2 regions of the Corynebacterium epidermidicanis genome follow, and region 2 is predicted to be linked to the other one. Evidence: predicted binding sites of a transcription regulator. Region 2 holds the regulator's gene; the other holds the start of a gene.
What was found. Region 2 encodes HspR, which represses chaperone genes until heat shock. Its sites were predicted from a motif close to ANNTGAGTNNNNNNNACTCANNT; they were not measured.
Positions count from the first base shown of each region.

Region 1: a site for HspR is predicted at 1,137-1,159, ahead of clpB (ATP-dependent chaperone ClpB). Genes of this name have one in related genera too.

Region 1 covers NZ_CP011541.1:315,536-318,950, forward strand. The annotation lists gene CEPID_RS01475 (LLM class flavin-dependent oxidoreductase) at 1-1,039, opposite strand, end outside; gene clpB (ATP-dependent chaperone ClpB) at 1,200-3,415, shown strand, end outside.
Region 2 covers NZ_CP011541.1:2,384,851-2,388,265, forward strand. The annotation lists gene CEPID_RS10930 (DsbA family protein) at 1-255, shown strand, start outside; gene CEPID_RS10935 (NAD-dependent epimerase/dehydratase family protein) at 252-1,184, opposite strand; gene CEPID_RS10940 (heat shock protein transcriptional repressor HspR) at 1,215-1,610, opposite strand; gene dnaJ (molecular chaperone DnaJ) at 1,681-2,865, opposite strand; gene CEPID_RS10950 (YciI family protein) at 3,061-3,415, opposite strand, start outside.

The sequences.
Region 1 (3,415 bases), 620 kb from region 2:
CGGTGTTTGGTTGCCAACCGAGCGCTGGTGCGACATGCGTTGCGAAGTTTTCCAGGATGCGAGCGTTGATGTCTACGCCCATCCCGGTCGGCAGGGTGAGCAGTAAGGTGTCAGCCGCGGCGATTGCTGGGTCGGCTTTGAGCTGCTCGATGAGTTGGTCGGGCTCGGCGGCGTAGCTGCGCCCGAAGGTGGAGGCACCTACTCCCGGGAGGTGTCCCACCTGGTCAGAGCTACCGCTTTCCAAGCCAAAAAGCTCGTGGTCTTGGGCGCTGACCAGCGGGAAGATGGATCTGGAGATGGAGACACGTGGTGTCCAACCGTGTCCGGCTGCTTTCCAGGCTGCGCGGTAGCGTGCGATTTGTTCGGCTTGGATTTCGCCGAGACTTGGCCCGTCCACTTCGGAGACAAGCGTTGAGGACATCAGGTTGACTCCGTCGCGGGCGGTCTGCTCGGCACTGCTGTGCGTGCCAGAGCCCCAGTAAATGCGTTCGCGCAGGCCAGGGGAGTGTGGGAAGATTGGGAGGGGAGTCCCCGGCTGGAACATATTGGGATATTGCTTGCCGAGTGGGGCTGCTTTGGCGAAAGCGGAGCCGTCGATGGCGTCGAGAAATAGCTCCCACTTTGTGCGGGCAAGATCTGAGCCATCTTCGCGTTCTGCCTGGTAACCGAACGCTTCCCATCCTTTGTCGGCTGCTTCGGGGGCGCCGCGGGAGAGTCCGAGTGCGATGCGTCCCTGAGCTATCTGGTCGAGGGCCGCGACTTCTTCAGCGAGGTAGAGCGGGTTTTCGTAGCGCATGTCTATCACGCCGGTTCCCACCTCAATGCGCTTGGTACTGCCGGCCACTGCACCGAGCAAGGGCATGGGCGCAGATGCCTGGGGTACGAAGTGATGCACTCGGAAAGAGGCGGTATTGACGCCGATTTCGTCGGCGGCTTGTGCGAGTTCGATGTGGATCCGGGCCATTTCGGTGGCGTCGGGGCCAGGTTGGGCAGGGGAAAGTGAGTAGTGGCCGAAGCTGAGGAAACCAAATGCCTTCATGAGGCCATCCTACACCCGCATGGTTGACACATCAACAACTAAACTTGAGTACGGTGATATCAAGTAGTGGTGTGTGATAAATCACAGCGCAAATTGCAGTTGAGTGGAACAGACTCAACCTTTTGCTCGTTGAGCTAGATAGAAAGAGAGGACACACCGCATGAATTCATTTAACCCAACCACTAAAACCCAGGAGGCGCTGCAGGGTGCCCTGCAGAACGCGTCCAAGAACGGCAACCCGGACATTCGTCCAGCCCACCTACTTATCGCGATTCTCGAACAAGCCGATGGCATTGCCGCTCCCGTATTGCAGGCCACGGGAGCGGATCCTCGCGTCATCATTGGGGAAGCCGCTGCGATTGTGGCCAAGTACCCGTCGGCAAGCGGGGCAAATATGGCCAACCCACAGTTCAACCGCGATGCCCTCAACGCGCTCACCGCAGCTCAGGAATTAGCTGGCGAGCTTGGCGACGAGTTCGTCTCCACCGAAGTCTTGCTGGCCGCCATCGCGCGAGGCGAAGACGACGCCGCCAAGCTGCTGCATGCACGCGGGGCGACTTATGACACGATCAAGGCGGCATTTCAGTCGGTGCGCGGGTCGCAGAAGGTGACATCCCAAGACCCAGAGGGGCAGTTCCAAGCGCTGGAGAAGTACTCGACGGATCTGACCAAGCTCGCTCGAGAGGGCAAGATTGATCCAGTTATCGGACGTGATGAGGAGATTCGACGCGTCATTCAAGTGCTGAGCCGACGCACGAAGAATAACCCGGTGCTCATTGGTGAGCCAGGTGTCGGTAAGACCGCGATCGTGGAAGGACTAGCTCGACGCATCGTTGCCGGTGACGTGCCCGAATCGCTGCAGGGTAAGACTCTGATTAGCCTTGACCTCGGTTCGATGGTCGCCGGTGCCAAGTACCGTGGCGAGTTTGAAGAGCGCCTGAAGGCGGTTCTCGATGAAATCAAGGCGGCTGAAGGGCAGGTCATCACCTTTATCGACGAGCTGCACACCATCGTTGGTGCTGGCGCGAGCGGTGAATCCGCCATGGATGCCGGCAACATGATCAAGCCGCTGCTGGCACGAGGTGAGCTGCGCCTTGTCGGTGCCACCACGCTGGAGGAATACCGCAAGTACATCGAAAAGGATGCTGCCCTGGAGCGACGCTTCCAGCAGGTTTATGTCGGCGAGCCTTCAGTAGAAGACGCGATCGGCATTCTCCGTGGACTCAAGGAACGCTACGAGGTACACCACGGCGTACGGATCCAGGACTCGGCTCTGGTGGCTGCGGCCACGCTGTCCGATCGCTACATCACCTCGCGCTTCCTGCCCGACAAAGCTATTGACCTCGTTGACGAAGCCGCATCCCGGCTGCGCATGGAAATCGACTCCTCACCACAGGAAATCGACGCACTCGAGCGCGTTGTTCGTCGCCTCGAAGTCGAAGAAATGGCGCTGGAGAAAGAATCCGATGCCGCATCGAAGATGCGACTGGACAAGCTGCGCCAGGAGCTCGCCGATGAAAAGGAACGTCTTGGCGAACTCAAGGCGCGTTGGCAGAACGAAAAGGGATCCATCGACCGCGTGCGCACCGCCAAGGAGGAGCTGGAGCGCCTCCGTGGTGAATCCGAGCGCGCGGAACGCGACGGCGATCTCGGCCGCGTAGCGGAGCTGCGCTACGGCCGAATCCCAGAGCTCGAGAAGGAAGTGGCGGAAGCCGAATCGAAGGTCGAAACCTCGATGGTCACGGAGGAGGTCACCCCGGACACTATCGCGGATGTGGTTTCGGCGTGGACTGGAATTCCTGCCGGAAAGATGATGCAAGGCGAAACCGAGAAGCTGCTCAACATGGAAGCTGAGCTGGGCAAACGCGTGGTCGGCCAAAAGGAAGCCGTGGTTGCTGTTTCCGACGCCGTTCGACGCGCCCGCGCTGGTGTTGCCGATCCGAACCGACCCACCGGCTCCTTCCTCTTCCTTGGCCCAACAGGCGTCGGTAAGACGGAGCTAGCCAAGGCGCTGGCCGAGTTCCTGTTCGACGACGAACGCGCCATGGTCCGCATCGACATGTCCGAGTACGGCGAGAAGCACTCCGTGGCCCGACTCGTCGGTGCCCCTCCGGGATACGTCGGCTACGACCAGGGAGGACAGCTCACTGAGGCCGTGCGCCGCAGGCCGTACACCGTCGTGCTTTTCGACGAAGTGGAAAAAGCACACCCGGATGTCTTCGACGTCCTGCTGCAGGTTCTCGATGAAGGTCGCCTGACCGACGGACAGGGCCGGACCGTGGACTTCCGCAACACGATCCTGATCCTCACCTCGAACCTCGGGGCAGGTGGCACCCGCGAGCAGATGATGAATGCGGTGAAGGCCTCCTTCAAACC
Region 2 (3,415 bases):
CCGGAATTCGGCATCGCGGACTACGAACGATTCGCTGCCGCCGCCGGGGTCCCCGACCTGGCGAAGTTCACAGCCGACGCGACGAGCACCAAATACGACGCCGTGCTCCAGCAAGCGCAACAATACGGTGGCTCGCTTGGTGTCAATGGCACGCCGGGGTTCCTCATCGGCACCAAGTTCGTCTCCGGTGCTCAGCCAACCGATGTGTTCAAGAAAACCATCGATCAGCAGTTGGCACAGTCAGCCCGAGGTTAGTCGCGGAAGTAATCCACGGTGCGACGCACACCCTCCTCGATAGCGACTTCCGGCTCCCAGCCCAGGACTTCCTTCGCTCGAGCGTAGGAAAGCGCAGAGCGCGGAACGTCGCCCAGGCGGGCCGGGGCGTCTTCCGGCTGGTCAGGTGCCCCGGCAGCGGCAGCGACGAGGCTGTGGAGTTCACGGTCCGTCGTCTCCACGGACGTTCCGATATTGAACCGCATTCCGCCACCCTTAGAGCCACTGGCGAGGTAGAACGCGCGGACAACATCGCCAACATAGACGTAGTCACGGGTATTGCCACCACCGCCGAAAACACGCGTCGGCTGTCCGGCGAGCAATCGCTGGGAAAAGATAGCTACTACCCCAGCCTCACCGTGCGGGTCCTGCCGTGGCCCATACACATTCGCGGGTGCGATGTGAGAGCAATCCAGCTGGTAGAGATGGCGGAAGGTGTTGAGGTAGATTTCGCCCGAGACCTTAGATGCCGCGTAGGGCGAGTGTGGGTCCACCGGCACGGTTTCATCGACTGGGTAGTTTTCCGGCACGCCGTAAATGGAACCTCCTGAGGAGGTGAATACGATTTTGCGCACGTGGTTCTGCCGAGCGGCGTCGGCAATGCGGATGGTGGAGAGAATGTTCGTCTCGGCGTCGTGGAGCGGGTCCGCTACTGAGTTGCGGACGTCGATTTGCGCTGCGAGGTGGAAAATAACCTCGGGGCGGTGCTCGGCCAGGAAAGCATTGAAGTCGAGCTCGAGGATATCGGCTTCTACAAAGTGCATCCGGCCAGTTTGCTCAGCTTGTTGCAGATTCTCGCGTCGACCTCGACTGAGGTTATCGACCACGACCACGTCGTGTCCTTCAGCGAGCAGGAGATCTACGAGATGGGAGCCGATGAAACCGGCGCCGCCTGTAACTAGTGTGCGCATGGCACTAGATTACCGCGGTGGACGCTGATTTCACCCCCGCTTGCGGTTCCGGCGTGGCTCCCACATGACCACCGCAGTGGAGCGAGGCACGTGTACCAACTCCCCTTGAGGTCGCTGGGTGCGCCGTTGCGCGGACTCTAGTTCCTTTTTGAGCTGGTCGTTTTCGGCGCGTAGTTGCTCATTTTCCCGCGTGAGCTCGATTATCGACTTGATGCCTGCTAGGTTCACGCCTTCCTCTTGGGAAAGTCGTTGGATTTCCCGGAGCAGATCGACGTCCCGACGCGAATAACGCCGTCCGCCACCCCGCGTGCGTTGCGGGATAACGAGCCCCATGCGGTCATAGGTTCTTAATGTTTGCGCGTGCATTCCCGCAAGCTGAGCCGCCACCGAGATCACGAAGACTTCTTTGCTTTCGTCAGCTGCCATGTCACGCACCTCCTTGAACATCTCTTAGTTATTGATGGTTGCTGAGTTGGGGCCAAGTTGAGAGGCGAAGCTAGCTCAGCCCTGCCCAGCCTGCTCGTGGGTTGTAGCCGGCATCTTTGGCTGCCTGTGCATAGGTGCGCAGTGCGGATGCCTCTGCAGCGCTGATGTCCTTAGGCACGTGCACTTCAACCTTGACCAATAGGTCGCCCTTCACTCCGGAGCTTCGGGTGATGCCACGGCCTCGGACCCGGAGGATTCTCCCGCTCGGTGTCCCGGCTGGCACTTTCACCCGGACTGGGGCTTCGAGGGTAGGAACGGTGATGGTGTCGCCGAGGGCAAGTTCTGTAAATGACACCGGGACTGTCACTTCGAGGTCATCGCCCTTGCGGGTGAACACCGCGTCCTTCTTGACTGACACCGTGACAAATAGGTCACCGGCCGGCTTCCCATTTGGTCCAGCCTCACCTTGCCCGGCGAGTCGTACCTTTTGCCCATCTTCTACCCCGGCAGGAATGCGCACTGTAATGGAGCGAGTTCGCCGAACCGTGCCGGTTCCCGAACAGGTAGCACAAGGGTCGGTGATGACCTGCCCTGTCCCGCCACAGGTGGTGCAGGGAGCGGAGAAACCGAAGGCACCCTTGTTTTCCGATTTGAAACCGGTGCCGTTGCAGTCACCGCAGGTCGATGGGTTACCCGACCGAGATCCCGAACCGTGACAGTCAGTACATGGCGCGTCTCCGCTGAGCTGGATTGGCAGGGTGGTGCCCTTGGCGGCCTCTCGGAACTCTAACGTGATGTGCGTTTCGACGTCCGCCCCGCGAGTCGGCGTCGCTGCGTGGCGGCCAGCGCCACCGCGGTTGAAAAGGCCACCGAAGATATCCCCAAGGCCACCGTCGCCAGCAAATCGGCCTTCTCCGAAAAGGTCCGACGCGTCGAAGTTTTGCGACGTCCGAAACCCTCCCGAAAATCCGGGACCTCCGTTCCCGCCGAAGCCACCCAATCCTCCGAATCCGCCGGAGGCGAGGAGGGCCTTGAGCTCGTCGTATTCTTTGCGCTTCTTGTCGTCACCAAGCACGCTGTAGGCCTCGGCTGCCTTCTTAAAGCGCTCCTCAGCTGCCGAGTCACCTGGGTTTTTGTCTGGGTGGTTGTCTCGGGCTAACTTGCGATAGGCCTTTTTGATTTCGTCCGCACCTGCGGAGGAAGATACTCCGAGGTCACGGTAGTAATCCTTCTCGGCCCACTCATTGTGCGCCATAGTCTTCTCTCCTTGATTAATGAATTTCTACATTTAGTTTTGTTTTAGGGCCGACATCCCCGCCGTTGGGGGTCGGCAATTTGTAGTGGTACTGCACGGACGAATGCTAACTTGAGTCTACCGGACTGAACTTTGGGAAGCTACTACCTATAACGCGTACGTTCGGCGTTTATTCCTCCCACTGATCGCTGCAAACTATCCCTGCAGTCGACGCAACTCAACACCCTGGCCACACGCTTCGCTTGCCGCACGCGCCAGGTCCTCCGCTGCCTCATGATCAGGGGCCTCGATGACCCAAAAACCGCCCACGAATGGTCCCGAACCCACCGGCCCATCAGCTACGGAATACGCCGTGACAACCGCGCCGTCATGTTCGCTTACGACTTTTTCTACGCGACGAGCATCTTCCGGAGGAGTCAATCCACAAGCGAACACAAAAGCATCCTTTTCCATGAGTTTCTTGTTGAACATCTCCACTCTGGTGATCGCTTCAGCCTGCTGGGCTGGGCTTTCGTACGCGCCGGCTGCGTGGACGCCGGGATCATGGAAA